2 regions of the Rahnella sp. Larv3_ips genome follow, and region 2 is predicted to be linked to the other one. Evidence: predicted binding sites of a transcription regulator. Region 2 holds the regulator's gene; the other holds the start of a gene.

Region 1 (8,166 bases), on a different contig from region 2:
ATCGGCTTCCCTGGCGAAACCCACGATGATTTCGAACGCACCATGGACCTGATTGCACAGGTCAATTACGACGTTAGCTTCAGCTTCATCTACTCACCACGCCCCGGCACCCCCGCAGCAGACATGGTCGATGATGTCGCAATGGACGAGAAGAAACAGCGTCTGGCGCTGTTGCAGGACAGAATTACGCAGCAGGTCATGCGCTTTAGTCGCGCCACGCTCGGCACGGTTCAGCGTATTCTGGTCGAAGGAACATCGCGTAAGGATATTATGGAGCTGACCGGGCGCACGGAGTGTAACCGCGTGGTTAACTTTGAAGGCACCCCCGACATGATTGGTAAATTTGTCGACGTGGAAATCGTCGATGTGTATACCAACTCGTTGCGTGGCGTAGTCGTGCGGACCGAAGAGCAAATGGCGCTGCGCCTGCATGAATCGCCGCAATCTGTGATCGCCCGTACGCGTAAAGAAAACGAATTAGGCGTTGGAATGTATCAACCCTGAATCATCAAAGTAATGCATTAAAAAACCTGCACAGGGCGCTTTGGCGTCCTGTTTTCATTTAAGAATTTCCACATTACGGCCGTCAGAAGGGTTTAATTTTTCGCGACAGGCCGCATATTCGAATGAAGGTCCCTGCAACGCGTGCCGCAGCGCAGCATATTTTGCCAAGGGGATGTATTATTAACTCAGGTATGGTTAACGGCTGTCAGCAGTTCGCAGCCGGGTAAAATCGCAACAGGTCCAAAGTGGCCCAGAGGATTCGTTTGAACGTTGTAACACAAGAGATTTTACTGGAGCCTGAAGACAATCAGCGCCTGATGAGCCTGTGCGGGCCGTTTGATGACAACATCAAACAACTGGAACGCCGGTTGGGCGTGGAAATCAACCGTCGTGATAACGCATTTAAACTGGTCGGTAAAAGCCTGGCCGTCGCCGCAGCGGCAGATATCCTGCGTGACTTATACGTCGACACGGCACCGGTGCGTGGTGAAACTCAGGATATCGATCCTGAGAAAATCCATCTGGCCATTAAAGAAAGCCGCGTGCTGGAGCAAACCGCAGAAAGCGTGCCTGACTATGGCAAATCGGTCATCATCAAAACCAAACGTGGGATGGTGAAACCGCGTACGCCGAATCAGGCGCAGTACATCGCCAATATTTTCGATCACGACATCACCTTTGGTATCGGTCCGGCGGGTACGGGTAAAACCTATCTGGCGGTGGCCGCTGCCGTTGATGCGCTGGAGCGTCAGGAAGTGCGTCGCATTCTTCTGACCCGCCCGGCAGTAGAAGCCGGTGAAAAACTGGGCTTCCTGCCTGGCGATCTCAGCCAGAAAGTTGACCCGTACCTGCGCCCGTTGTATGACGCACTGTTCGAAATGCTTGGTTTCGAGAAAGTCGAAAAGCTGATTGAGCGCAACGTGATTGAAGTCGCCCCGCTGGCCTACATGCGTGGCCGGACACTCAATGACGCCTTTATTATTCTCGACGAAAGCCAGAACACCTCTATTGAACAGATGAAGATGTTCCTGACCCGCATTGGTTTCAACTCCAAAGCGGTGATCACCGGCGACGTGACGCAAATTGACTTACCGCGCCATCAGAAATCCGGTCTGCGCCACGCCATTGAGGTACTGTCGTCGGTTGAAGAGTTAAGCTTTAACTTTTTCCACAGTGAAGACGTGGTTCGCCACCCTGTCGTGGCGCGTATCGTTGTCGCGTACGAAGCCTGGGAAGAAGAAGATCAGAAACGCCGCGATGCGATTACCGCAGAGCGTAAACATGAACACATTTCATCCCAACAGGTCAGTCAATGAATACGGTAATCCTCGATCTACAAATTGCCTGTGAAGAGACAGCAGGTTTACCGTCAGAAAATGACTTTCAGACATGGCTGGAAGCCGTGCTTCCACAGTTTCAGGAAGAATCAGAAGTCACCATCCGTCTGGTCGATATCCCTGAAAGCCATGAACTTAATATGACGTATCGTGGCATGGATAAACCGACCAACGTGTTATCCTTCCCGTTCGAAGCTCCTCCGGGCATGGAAATGCCGCTGCTGGGCGATTTGATCATTTGTCGTCAGGTCGTCGAGAAGGAAGCCAAAGAGCAGGAAAAAGAGTTGCTGGCACACTGGGCACATATGGTTATTCACGGCAGTTTGCATTTGCTGGGGTATGACCATATCGTTGACGAAGAAGCCGAAGAAATGGAATCGATTGAAACTGAGATCATGCAGGGGCTGGGTTATCCGGACCCGTATATTTCAGAGAAAGAAGATAACTGAGATTAGTTCTGTCTATAGCAACCCGATGGAAAGGAGAGTTCTCCTTTCCATCGGCGTTTACTAAGCGAGCTAAATATTTTTCACTAACACGAGTAAAACAAACCAAACGCCATGAGCGATGACCATTCACAAAATAGTGACAGCCCCAGTCCCAAGAAGGGCTTCTTTTCCCTTATCCTTAGCCAACTTTTTCACGGTGAACCTAAAAACCGTGGCGATTTGGTTGAGCTGATCCGTGATTCAGAACAAAACGATCTGATCGACCCCGATACCCGTGACATGCTGGAAGGCGTGATGGATATCGCCGAGCAGCGCGTCCGGGACATCATGATCCCCCGTTCTCAAATGATCACGCTTAAACGCAATCAACCGCTGGAAGAGTGCCTCGATGTCATCATCGAATCTGCCCACTCACGCTTCCCGGTGATCAGCGAAGATAAGGATCACATTGAAGGCATCCTGATGGCCAAAGACTTGCTGCCGTTTATGCGCACAACGTCTGAGCCATTCAGCATCGATAAAGTGCTGAGAACCGCCGTGGTCGTTCCTGAGAGCAAACGCGTCGACCGCATGCTGAAAGAATTCCGCTCCCAGCGTTATCATATGGCGATTGTCGTTGATGAATTCGGCGGCGTTTCCGGTCTGGTGACCATCGAAGATATCCTCGAACTGATTGTCGGCGAAATCGATGATGAGTACGACGAAGCGGAAGATCTGGATATCCGCCAGCTCAGCCGTCACACGTATACTGTTCGCGCCCTCGCGCCGATTGAAGACTTCAATGAAGTGTTCCAGACAAATTACAGTGACGACGAAGTTGATACTATTGGTGGTCTGGTCATGCAGTCCTTCGGCCATTTACCGGCCCGTGGTGAAAGCATTGAAATTGACGGTTACCTGTTCAAGGTTGCGATGGCAGACAGCCGCCGTATCATTCAGGTTCACGTAAAAATACCGGACGACGCGCCGCAACCAATACTGGAAGAATAATTCTCCATGGCAATTGCCTCTTTATACCAACGCCAGCGGGTTCGCGCCCTGCTGGCGCTCTTATTCGGTGCCTGTGGCACGTTCTCCTTTTCCCCTTATGACTTCTGGCCTGCTGCGATTTTATCGCTCTGCGGCCTGCTGGCATTAACGCTGGATCGCCGCCCGTCTCAGGCCTCGCTGATCGGCTTCTTCTGGGGAATGGGTCTTTTTGGCAGTGGCGTAAACTGGGTGTATGTCAGTATCGCCACCTTTGGCGGCATGCCGGAAGCCATCAACCTGTTTCTGGTGGTTTTGCTGGCGGCGTATTTGTCGCTTTACACCATGCTGTTTGCCGGCGTATTCAGCAAACTATGGCCGAAAACAACCTGGTGGAAACTGGCGCTTGCCGCGCCCGCCCTATGGCAAATCACCGAGTTTTTGCGTGGCTGGGTGCTGACTGGTTTTCCGTGGCTGCAATTTGGCTACAGTCAGATCGACGGTCCGCTGAAAGGCCTCGCGCCGATCACCGGTGTTGATGGCATTACGCTGCTGCTGACGTCGTTGAGCGGCCTGCTGGTTTACGCATTCCACCAGCGGCGCATCACGCCGGGAATCATTGCGCTGGCCATGTTATTGCTGCCGTGGCCGTTGCGTTACGTTCACTGGTATCAGGAACAGACGGACAAAACGGTGGATGTCGCGCTGGTTCAGGGCAACATTCCACAGTCGATGAAGTGGGATCCGAAAGCGCTGGAAAGTGCTTTGCAAACCTATCTGGATCTCAGCCGCCCGTACCTTGGCAAAGCCAATATGATCATCTGGCCGGAATCAGCAATTTCAGATATTGAATCCGATCAGCAAGCCTTCCTGAGTATGGTGGATAACATCTACCGCTCGCACGGCACGCAGCTGGTTACCGGCGTTATTGATGCCCGTCGCAATGAAGAAGGCATGAAGGTGTATAACAGCGCCATTGTGCTCGGCGGCGAGCAGTCTTACCGCTATCCGGACGACAACCGTTTCAATAAACATCATCTGGTACCGTTTGGGGAATTCGTGCCACTGGAAACCATACTGCGCCCTCTGGCACCGTTCTTCGATTTACCGATGTCGGGGCTGACCAGCGGGGCGTACGTCCAGAAACCACTGATGGTCAGCGGCCTTAATCTGACCACCGCGATTTGCTATGAAGTGGTATTTGGTGAACAGGTGCGCGATAACCTGCAACCGGATACTAACTTTCTGCTGACGATTTCCAACGATGCCTGGTTCGGCCATTCGATTGGTCCGTGGCAGCATTTCCAGATGGCGCGCATGCGTTCACTGGAACTGGGGCGCCCTCTGCTGCGCAGCACCAACAACGGTGTTACCGCGGTTGTGAATGCGCAGGGTGACATTACGGCCGAAATTCCGCAGTTTACACGCCAGGTGCTGAACGTGAAGGTTACGCCCACTACCGGCATGACCCCTTACGCACGCATGGGCTGGTGGCCGGTGTGGTTTGTGACCCTGCTCATGGCCGTTGTGGCTATCTGGCTGGGACGTCGTAAAGGCCAGATCATCCCCTGATGTAAGTCATCAATAAGCCCTGTTAAGACAGGGCTATACTGTCAGGCGCCTTCGGGCGCCTGTTCTTTTTTGTCGCAACCCCTTCCCTGCCTGCAAAACCCCTCCCTGTTACCTGCTGCCGATTGTTTGAAAGGCGGTATTAAGCGCTGAATTTTAATTTGCCTTCGAAGTTAAATCAGGCCAACTGGCACGCGTTTTGCTACATCTGTTTGAAAGATATCTGATTAGTGACATTTTTTGACGTCTTGCATCATTTTGGTACAAAAAGGCTGTTCCTCATGCACTTTTGAAGTGCATAGCCTGTTGTCTGCTTTGATTTGGTGCGCGCCCCGTCTCAAAAAAGAAACAATGTTGTTTCATAAATTTCACATTCAGTTATTTTCTAGCTTCATATGACGAGGCATTAGCACTTTCTGATCCCTGAGTTTGGATCCCTAATGACAGCAAGGAGTTGGACATGCAATTGCGCAAATTGGCGTTATCAGTACTGTTGGCAAGCGTTGCCGCAAGCAGCTTTGCCCACGCGGAAGAACTGACCGGCACTCTGAAAAAAATTAAAGATAATGGTGTTATCGTCGTCGGTCACCGTGAGTCCTCGGTGCCATTCTCTTACTACAATAACGAACAGAAAGTCGTAGGTTATTCACAGGACTATTCCAACGCTATCGTTGATGCAGTCAAGAAAAAGCTGGACCTGCCCAACCTGCAAGTAAAAATGATGCCAATCACCTCGCAAAACCGTATCCCGCTGCTGCAAAACGGCACTTACGATTTTGAGTGTGGTTCAACCACCAATAATCTGGAACGTCAGCAACAAGCGGCCTTCTCAGACACCATCTTCGTTATCGGCACCCGTCTGTTAGTCAAAAAAGGCTCAGATATCAAAGATTTCTCTGACCTGAAAGGCAAAACCGTCGTGGTCACCTCCGGCACCACCTCTGAAGTGCTGCTGAACAAACTGAACGAAGAGAAGAAACTGGATCTGCGCATTATCAGCGCCAAAGACCACGGTGACTCTTTCCGTACGCTGGAAACAGGCCGTGCGGTTGCGTTCATGATGGATGATGCACTGCTGGCGGGCGAACGTGCTAAAGCCAAAAAACCTGATAACTGGGAAATCATCGGTACGCCGCAGTCGAAAGAAGCTTACGGCTGCATGATGCGTAAAGACGATGCGGAATTCAAAAAACTGGTTGATGACACCATCGTGAAGGCGCAAACCTCCGGTGAAGCAACCAAGTGGTTTGAAACCTGGTTCAAAAAACCTATTCCTCCGAAAAACCTGAACATGAACTTTGAATTGTCTGACGACATGAAAGCCCTGTTCAAAGCACCAAACGATAAAGCACTGTAATAGTAAGCAGACGGGTAGTACCGGGTATTAAAAATAAAGGCTGGCCAACCAGCTTGTGATGATGGTCCGAAAGGACAGACAGACCAGATGCGGGGTGGTCGTTCCCCACCCCGCATTTTTTCCGCCACTCACCCATGTTTATGGTTACGTCATCACTCAGAGGGGTAGTTTATTACCCGTGTCATGGAGTTTTTATGTCAATAGATTGGAACTGGGGCATCTTCCTGCAAGACGCCCCCTTCGGCAATACCACCTATCTGGGCTGGATTTGGAATGGATTTCAGGTCACGGTCGCGTTGTCGATTTGTGCCTGGATTATTGCCTTCTTCGTCGGCTCCCTGTTCGGTATTTTGCGTACCGTCCCCAACCGTTTTCTCTCCGGCATCGGTACCTGTTACGTTGAATTGTTCCGTAACGTGCCGCTGATTGTGCAATTCTTTATCTGGTATCTGGTGGTGCCTGAGCTATTGCCGGAAAACATCGGCATGTGGTTCAAATCAGAACTCGCGCCGAACGTGCAGTTCTTCACTTCTTCCGTTATCTGTCTCGGCCTGTTTACCGCTGCCCGCGTGTGCGAGCAGGTACGCGCCGCCATCCAGTCGTTACCCAGCGGACAACGCAATGCCGGTCTGGCGATGGGGCTGACGTTGCCTCAAACCTACCGTTATGTGCTGCTGCCAAATGCCTACCGTGTGATCGTTCCACCGATGACCTCCGAGATGGTCAATCTGGTGAAAAACTCCGCCATTGCCTCAACCATCGGTCTGGTGGATATGGCGGCACAGGCCGGTAAGCTGCTTGATTACTCTGCGCATGCGTATGAATCATTTACTGCCATTACCGTCGCCTACGTCCTCATTAATGCGGTGATTATGCTGCTGATGCATTTTGTAGAACGTAAAGTCCGCCTGCCGGGCAACATGGGAGGTAAATAAATATGCATGAATTTGACTGGAGTTCTATTGGCCCCGGCCTGCCCTATCTGTGGCAAGGCATGGTCATTACCCTCAAGATCACCTCACTGGCGATTGTCGTGGGGATCCTCTGGGGTACCCTGCTGGCGGTAATGCGTCTGTCGACCTTCAAACCGATCAGCTGGTTTGCCTCGGCGTACGTCAATCTGTTCCGTGCGGTTCCTCTGGTGATGGTGCTGTTGTGGTTTTATCTGATTGTGCCGGGCTTTCTGCAGAAAGTGCTCGGGCTGTCACCGAAAACCGATATCCGCCTGATTTCCGCGATGGTGGCATTTGCGTTATTTGAAGCGGCTTATTACTCAGAGATTATCCGTGCAGGGATCATCAGTATCGCCCGCGGGCAGTCTTCTGCCGCACTGGCGCTGGGCATGACCCAGTGGCAGTCGATGAAGCTAGTTATCCTGCCGCAGGCCTTCCGTGCGATGGTGCCTTTGCTGCTGACGCAGGCCATCGTGTTGTTCCAGGATACCTCGCTGGTCTATGTGCTCGGCCTCGCAGACTTCTTCCGCAGCGCCTCCAACATTGGTGACCGTGACGGTACGCTGGTGGAGATGGTGTTGTTTGCAGGACTTATTTACTTTGTTATCAGCCTTTCCGCTTCCTTGCTGGTGCGCTATTTGAAGAAAAGGACCGTTTCATGATTTCACTGAAGAATGTTTCTAAATGGTACGGGCACTTCCAGGTGCTCACCGATTGCAGTACCGAAGTTAAAAAAGGTGAAGTTGTGGTGGTGTGCGGGCCGTCCGGGTCAGGGAAATCGACGCTGATTAAAACCGTTAACGGCCTCGAGCCCGTGCAAAAAGGGGAGATTCTGGTTAACGGCACACAGGTGAACGACAAGAAAACCAATCTGGCGCAGCTGCGGGCGAAAGTCGGCATGGTGTTCCAGCATTTCGAACTGTTCCCGCATTTGTCCATCATTGACAATCTGACGCTGGCTCAGGTCAAAGTGCTGAAACGTAATCAGGCGGAAGCAAAAGACAAAGGGCTGAAACTGCTGGATCGTGTGG
Region 2 (8,166 bases):
TGTTCCTTCAACCGGACAGCATCGGCCTCTGAACTCTGTCAGGAATTGACTATGGCTAACGATACCCTCGCCTCCGACTTTGATTTCCAGGCTGTCGGACGTGAAGTGCTGAAAACAGAACGTGAAGGACTTGAGCAGTTAGATCAATACATTAATGGCGATTTCACGCGCGCCTGTAAAATGATTTTCGCCTGTACCGGCAAAGTCGTGGTGATGGGGATGGGCAAATCAGGTCACATCGGCCGCAAGATGGCCGCGACCTTCGCCAGCACCGGCACACCGGCGTTCTTTGTACATCCGGGCGAAGCCAGCCACGGCGATTTGGGCATGGTGTCCAAACAAGACGTCGTGATCCTGATCTCCAACTCCGGCGAAGCGCACGAGATTCTGTCGCTGATCCCGGTATTAAAACGCCTGGATATCACGCTTATCTGCATTACCGCCAATCCCGAAAGTACCATGGGAAAAGCCGCCGATGTACACCTTTGCGTGCGTGTTCCGAAAGAAGCCTGCCCGCTCGGGCTGGCACCGACCAGCAGCACTACCGCCGTGCTGGTGATGGGCGATGCGCTGGCCGTCGCGTTGCTGGAAGCGCGCGGCTTCACACCGGAAGATTTCGCCCTGTCGCACCCTGGCGGAGCACTCGGTCGCAAGCTCTTGCTGCGCGTGAGCGATATCATGCACTCCGGTGACGAAATCCCGCACGTCAGCCGCGATGCGTCTCTGCGTGATGCCCTGCTGGAAATTACCCGCAAGAATTTGGGAATGACCGTCATCTGCGACGATTTAATGAAAATCGAAGGGATCTTTACCGACGGTGACTTACGCCGCATTTTCGACATGGGCGTCAATATCAATAACGCGTCCATTGCCGAAGTGATGACTACCGGCGGCGTGCGCGTGCGCCCTTCCCTGCTGGCGGTCGACGCACTGAATTTAATGCAGGAAAAACACATTACCTGTGTGATGGTTGCCGATGGTGACCAATTGTTAGGTGTGTTACATATGCACGACATGCTGCGCGCTGGCGTAGTTTAATTGAGGAATGCCCTGAATGAGTAATAGCGCAGCCCTGGTGGATACCTGCTACGGTCCGGTCAGCACCGATGTGCTTGAACGTGCGAAAGCGGTTCGCCTGCTGATTTGCGATGTGGATGGCGTCATGTCTGATGGCCTGATCTACATGGGAAATCAGGGAGAAGAGCTGAAAAGTTTCAACGTTCGCGACGGTTATGGAATTCGTTGCCTGCTGACGTCCGACATTGAGGTCGCGATTATTACAGGCCGTAATGCGAAATTACTGGAAGATCGCGCCAAAACCCTTGGAATTCGCCACTTGTATCAGGGGCAATCAGATAAGCTTTTGGCCTTCCGCGAACTGTTAGATACACTGTCGCTTCGGGCAGAGGAAGTCGCTTACATCGGTGACGACCTGATTGATTGGCCGGTGATGGCTGAAGTGGGTCTTTCCGTTGCGGTTCAGGATGCACACCCTATCCTGCTGCCAAAGGCGCATTACGTGACCCGCATTGCCGGTGGCCGTGGCGCAGTACGCGAATTATGTGACTTGATTCTGCTGGCGCAGGGCAAGCTGGAGGACGCCAAAGGGCTGTCGATATGAATAAAACAAGACTTTGGATCATTCTGGTACTGACCGCCATCGTGCTGATACTGATTGGCTGGTCACTGTCAGACAATACGGATGATGCGCCGCAGGCGGTCAACGATCAGGAACCGACCTACCAAAGTTCCCACACGGTAACCATGGTGTATGACCCGCTGGGAAGCCTGACCTACAAACTGGTGTCGGATCAGGTCAAATACTACACCACCGATCAGGTAACATGGTTTACCAACCCGGTGGCGACCATGTATGACAAGAATAAAGTGCCAACCTGGGTGCTGCGTTCTGATAAAGCCAAGATGACTCAGGATAAAATGCTCTATCTTTATGGGCATGTGCAGGCAGACAGCCTGACGCCAGAAACATCACAGCTGCAAAGAATCAAAACGGATAATGCACAGGTTAACCTGACGACACAGGACGTTGCCTCAGACGATGAAGTAACGCTTTATGGCACAGGTTTTACATCTAACGGCATGAAAATGCGTGGTAATCTGCGCGATAAAACAGCAGAGCTGATCGAAAAGGTAACGACCTCTTATGAAATTCAAAGCAAAAAATAAAATCCGTAATCTTCTGATCACCGGCTCGTTGTTGGCCATCAGCATTCCGGCATTCGCGCTGAAAGACGACACAACGAAACCGATCACCATTGATTCCGCCAATCAGGCGCTGGATGTGAACACCAACACGGCAACCTTTACCGGCAATGTGGTGGTGAATCAGGGCTCGATTCAGGTTAAAGCCGACAAAGTTGTGGTGATCCGCCCGCAAGGTGTCTCCGGTAAAGAAGTGGTGGAAGGCTACGGTAATCCGGTGACCTTCTACCAGTTGCAGGACAACGGTAAACCGATCAAAGGTCACGCGCAGAAAGTCCGTTATGAAGTGGAAACCGATCTGGTGACCCTGACCGGAAACGCTTACCTTGAACAGCTGGACAGCAATGTGAAAGGCGATCGTATTACCTATCTGGTGCAAAAACAGCAGATGGAAGCCTTCAGTGATAAAGGCAACCGTGTCACGACCGTGCTGGTTCCGACACAGTTGCAGGAAAAGACCCCGGCAGCAGCCGGTGGCCAGACCAAAAAGAGTAACTGATAATTTATGGCAAAATTAATCGCAGAAAATCTGGCGAAAGCATACAAAGGCCGTAAGGTCGTTGAAGATGTCAGCCTGGCAGTCAATTCAGGCGAAATCGTCGGATTACTTGGCCCTAACGGTGCCGGTAAAACCACCACCTTCTACATGGTGGTCGGTATCGTACAGCGTGACGCTGGCCGAATCATCGTTGACGACGAAGACATCAGCCTTTTGCCATTGCATACCCGCGCACGTCGCGGCATTGGTTACCTGCCTCAGGAAGCCTCTATTTTCCGCCGCCTCAGCGTGTTCGACAACCTGATGGCCGTGCTGCAAATCCGTGACGACCTGAACAAAGAACAGCGCAATGATCGCGCCAATGAGCTGATGGAAGAATTCCATATCTCTCACTTGCGCGATAACCTCGGCCAGTCGCTGTCCGGGGGTGAACGCCGTCGTGTGGAAATTGCCCGCGCACTGGCAGCCAACCCTAAGTTTATCCTGCTGGATGAACCCTTTGCCGGTGTTGACCCGATTTCCGTTATCGACATCAAAAAAATCATTGAGCATCTTCGCGACAGCGGTCTGGGCGTTCTGATCACTGACCACAACGTCCGTGAAACGCTCGACGTGTGTGAACGCGCCTATATCGTCAGTCAGGGCAAGCTTATCGCCCACGGCACCCCAGCCGACATTCTTGCTGATGAACAAGTGAAACGTGTTTATCTTGGTGAAGAATTCCGTCTGTGATCTGCGCCGCCTGAAGCGCGCCTGTTTCGCTTTACACTGAAACAGGCCGTTTCTGACCGAAGTGTTGCCGTTCGAACTCATCTACGGATATAAAGCCAAGATATGAAGCAAGGTTTGCAACTCAGATTCAGCCAACAACTGGCAATGACTCCTCAATTACAGCAGGCAATCCGCCTGTTGCAATTGTCCACGCTTGAGCTCCAACAGGAGATCCAACTCGCGCTGGAGAGCAACCCTCTGCTGGAACAAACCGATCTTCACGATGAGATCGATGCGGTCGAAACCGCTGACAGTGAAGGTCTGGATACCCGCGAGGCTCTCGAGCAAAAAGACATGCCCGAAGAGTTACCGCTGGATGCGACCTGGGATGAAATTTACACCGCCGGAACACCGTCCGGTACCGGTAACGATTACAGCGACGACGAACTGCCCGTTTATCAGGGTGAAACCACCCAGACGCTTCAGGATTACCTGATGTGGCAGGTCGAACTGACGCCGTTTTCCGACACCGATGCGGCTATCGCGACCTCGATTGTCGATGCGGTGGATGACACCGGATATCTGACGATTTCTCTCGACGATATTCTCGAAAGTATCGGCGATGACGACGTCACGATGGACGAAGTGGAAGCCGTGCTCAAACGCGTTCAGCGTTTTGATCCCGTGGGTGTCGCCGCACGCGACCTGCGCGATTGTCTGCTGATTCAGCTTTCCCAGTACGTCCCGGAAACGCCTTTCATTACAGAAGCCAGGCTTATCATCAGCGAACATCTGGATTTGCTGGCGAACCATGATTTCCGCGCACTTATGCGTTCAACCCGTCTAAAAGAAGATACACTGAAAGGAGCGATGCTCCTGATCCAGTCTCTTGATCCGCGACCGGGCCAGTCGATCAACACCGGCGAATCCGAATACGTCATCCCGGATGTGCTGGTACGCAAAGTGTCCGGTGTCTGGACTGTCGAACTGAACTCAGACAGCATTCCGCGACTGAAAATCAACCAGCATTATGCTGCGATGGGCAATTCGACCCGCAGCGACAGCGACGGGCAATTTATCCGCAGCAATTTGCAGGAAGCCAAGTGGTTGATCAAAAGTCTGGAGAGCCGCAACGACACACTGCTGAAAGTCACGCGCTGCATCGTTGAGCAGCAGCAGGCGTTCTTTGAGATGGGTGATGAATACATGAAACCGATGGTGCTGGCCGATATCGCCAGCGCCGTGGAAATGCACGAATCGACGATTTCACGCGTTACAACGCAGAAATTCCTGCACAGCCCGCGTGGCATTTTCGAACTGAAGTATTTCTTCTCCAGCCACGTCAGTACTGACAGCGGCGGCGAGGCATCGTCCACCGCGATCCGGGCGCTGGTGAAGAAATTAATTGCAGCGGAGAATCCTGTAAAACCGCTGAGTGACAGTAAGTTAGCTACCCTGCTTTCCAATCAGGGAATTATGGTGGCGCGTCGTACTGTCGCAAAATACCGAGAGTCTTTGTCCATCCCGCCCTCAAACCAGCGTAAACAGTTAGTTTGACCTCAACAGAGAAGGAAGACATTATGCAGCTCAACATTACCGGACATCACATTGAGATCACCGATCCCCTGAGAGAATTCATCACGATGAAACTGGCGAAGCTCGAACAGTATTTCGACAGGATAAATCAGGTGTATGTGGTGTTAAGCGTTGAAAAAGTGCAGAAAATCGCGGAAGCGACGCTGCATGTGAACGGAGGCGAGTTGCATGCCACCTCGGAGCATCAGGATATGTACGCAGCGATTGACGGCCTGGTTGATAAACTGGCGCGCCAGCTGAACAAACATAAAGACAAACTGAAACAGCACTGACATTCATGTAGCCAACCCTGTGCTACACACCTTCGGGCATCGGCTTGTGACCTTCGGGGAACGAGCCGATATAGCTTTAAGGGTGAATCAGTGCAAAAGTGAAGATGACATGATCAACGATACTGCAATGCAATTAACGTCGGTGCTGAATGCCGAATGCACCAAAAGCGGCGTTCATTGCGCCAGCAAAAAACGCGCGCTGGAAATCATCAGCGAACTGGCTGCCAAACAATTGAATTTGTCGCCACAAGTGATTTTCGACGCCATTTTGACCCGTGAGCGTATGGGCAGCACCGGGATCGGTGCCGGGATCGCCATCCCGCACGGCAAGCTGGAAGAAGACACATTACGCGCCGTCGGCGTGTTTATTCAGCTCGATCAACCGATCGCGTTTGACGCTATCGACAATCAGCCGGTGGATCTCCTTTTTGCCTTGCTGGTTCCGGCAGATCAATGTAAAACCCACTTACACACCTTGTCTTTAGTGGCCAAAAAATTGGCTGATAAAACAGTGTGTCGCCGTCTGCGCGGAGCGCAAAGCGACGAAGAACTGTTCCAGATAATGACAGAAAACGAATAAATTGATGATTCCCGGCAACGCGCCGGGAAAGTGAATTCTGAACACTGAATGCCAGGGGAGTGACACCATGGTGCTGATGATTGTCAGCGGCCGTTCCGGTTCCGGGAAGTCGGTTGCCCTAAGGGCATTAGAAGACATGGGATTTTACTGTGTGGACAATCTGCCGGTGGTTTTACTGCCGCAGCTCGCCCAGACACTTGTCGAACGCAATACGTCTGCCGCCGTCAGCATTGACGTGCGCAACATGCCAGAAACACCGGAAGTGTATGAGCATGCGATGTCACAACTGCCTGAGAGTTTTTCGCCGCAGTTGCTGTTTCTCGACGCAGACCGCAATACCCTGATCCGTCGTTACAGCGATACCCGTCGTCTGCACCCGCTTTCCAGCAAAAACCTGTCCCTTGAAAGTGCCATCGATGAAGAAGCCGATCTGCTCGAGCCATTGCGCTCCGCCGCCGATCTGATCATCGACACCTCAGAAATGTCGGTTCATGAACTGGCAGAAATGCTGCGTACCCGTCTTCTGGGCAAACGTGAGCGTGAACTGACGATGGTCTTCGAATCCTTTGGCTTCAAACACGGCCTGCCGATTGATGCCGATTACGTGTTTGACGTGCGTTTCCTGCCAAACCCGCACTGGGATCCGAAACTGCGTCCGATGACCGGCCTTGATAAACCGGTGGCGGCGTTCCTCGATCGTCACACCGAAGTGCACAACTTTATCTACCAGACCCGCAGCTACCTCGAACAATGGCTGCCGATGCTGGAAACCAACAACCGCAGCTATCTGACCGTCGCCATTGGTTGTACCGGGGGTAAACACCGTTCGGTGTATATCGCAGAACAACTGGCCGACTATTTCCGTTCCCGCGGGAAGAATGTGCAATCCCGCCATCGCACGCTGGAAAAACGCAAATCATGACGGTGAAACAAACGGTAGAAATCAAAAACCGGTTAGGCATGCACGCCCGTCCGGCCATGAAGTTGTTTGAACTGGTGCAGAGTTTTGAATCGGAAGTGATGCTGCGCAATGGCACAGGCATAGAAGCAGAAGCCAGCAGCGTGATAGCACTGCTGATGCTCGATTCCCCGAAAGGTCAGCAGATCGAAATCGAAGCCACCGGCCCCGATGAAGAGCAGGCGCTGACCGCAGTCGTGAACCTGATCAATTCAGGATTTGACGAAGACTAAGACTCCTCACTCTTAGTCATAGTCTTCGTCATAGTCATAGTCATTGGCGTTGCAGCAAGGCAGCCAGCGAGAGACTCCCGATGAGCTGACATCAGTCAGTGATTCGGGTGAACGAACGCCACTGCGGCGTCAGGGATGCAGGCTAAATGCGGGAAAGGCAATCTATTGCAATGGCCTTGAAGCTTTCAAAATTTTCACTGCTCAGTAAACGGCTCATCGAACGCTCCCGCACAAACGTCACGAACAAATCGTAAATCGCCATCGCTTCTTCGTAATCGGCCTTGCTGATGGCCAGCAGGAAAATTACGTGCGCCGTCTCCCCTTCTCCCCAGGCAATGCCCTGCGGCGAGAGCAGCGTAATCACCACCGTTTTCTTCGCCAGCAGCCCCAGCGAGTGCGGCAGAGCAATGCCTTCGCCCAGCATGGTCGAAACGATTTCCTCACGCTCCACCACCGACGGATAAAACGCCTGATCGACATATCCCTCGGCCTCCAACTGCGAACACACATGGCGGAATAATTCCGCCTGGGTCATCGGCTCGTTGACGATCATGAAGTGTTTTTCGTCGAAGAATTTTTCCAGCATATAAGGCCGTGTGCGATCGACCAGCACCAGCTTGCCGAGCTGTTCCATCTGGTATTCGGTCGGGAACGGCGACAGCACCACCACCGGCTTATTCTTCTCGCTGATACGGGCGTTGGAGATAATAAAATCTTCGTCGATGTGCTCCAGCTTCTCGTAATCACGCAGCGTCACAATCTGTTTCATTACCAGCTGCGGATACTTACGGCTGATCTGCGCCTGGATCATGCGGATGGTCGAATTGCCGGTGTCGCACACCAGCATCACCTGCGGATGGCGCTGATAACCGATATTGTAATGCCGCTCCAGCCCGACGCCGATGTGCAGCACCAGAAAACCGATCTCGTTTTCGCTGAGGGTATACGGCGTGTATTTCCCCCAGCTGGACACCGCCGCCAGCGTGACGTCATAGGCCATCGGATAATGCTGTTTGATGTTGTTCAGCAGCGGATTGGGGATATTAATCTGGTATTTCACCCGCGTAATCATGGTCTTGATGTGCGTCAGCAGG

Evidence for each region. The regulator sigma-54, encoded in region 2, starts transcription at its own class of promoters, with help from an activator protein. The targets are predictions, from matches to a motif close to GTTGGCACANNTTTCGCTNT.
Region 1: a site for sigma-54 is predicted at 5,012-5,031, ahead of ED901_RS10780 (amino acid ABC transporter substrate-binding protein). Genes of this name have one in related genera too.

The regions. Positions count from the first base shown of each region.
Region 1 is NZ_MJIB01000005.1:422,081-430,246, forward strand. Features, by position in the region: gene miaB (tRNA (N6-isopentenyl adenosine(37)-C2)-methylthiotransferase MiaB) at 1-504, shown strand, start outside; gene ED901_RS10760 (PhoH family protein) at 822-1,820, shown strand; gene ybeY (rRNA maturation RNase YbeY) at 1,817-2,290, shown strand; gene corC (CNNM family magnesium/cobalt transport protein CorC) at 2,402-3,280, shown strand; gene lnt (apolipoprotein N-acyltransferase) at 3,287-4,828, shown strand; gene ED901_RS10780 (amino acid ABC transporter substrate-binding protein) at 5,286-6,182, shown strand; gene ED901_RS10785 (amino acid ABC transporter permease) at 6,377-7,117, shown strand; gene gltK (glutamate/aspartate ABC transporter permease GltK) at 7,120-7,797, shown strand; gene ED901_RS10795 (amino acid ABC transporter ATP-binding protein) at 7,794-8,166, shown strand, end outside.
Region 2 is NZ_MJIB01000003.1:388,618-396,783, forward strand. Features, by position in the region: gene ED901_RS01795 (calcium/sodium antiporter) at 1-32, shown strand, start outside; gene kdsD (arabinose-5-phosphate isomerase KdsD) at 52-1,038, shown strand; gene kdsC (3-deoxy-manno-octulosonate-8-phosphatase KdsC) at 1,055-1,621, shown strand; gene lptC (LPS export ABC transporter periplasmic protein LptC) at 1,618-2,187, shown strand; gene lptA (lipopolysaccharide ABC transporter substrate-binding protein LptA) at 2,165-2,722, shown strand; gene lptB (LPS export ABC transporter ATP-binding protein) at 2,729-3,454, shown strand; gene rpoN (RNA polymerase factor sigma-54) at 3,557-4,990, shown strand; gene hpf (ribosome hibernation promoting factor) at 5,014-5,301, shown strand; gene ptsN (PTS IIA-like nitrogen regulatory protein PtsN) at 5,411-5,881, shown strand; gene rapZ (RNase adapter RapZ) at 5,949-6,803, shown strand; gene npr (PTS phosphocarrier protein NPr) at 6,800-7,072, shown strand; gene ED901_RS01850 (transcription antiterminator) at 7,215-8,166, opposite strand, start outside.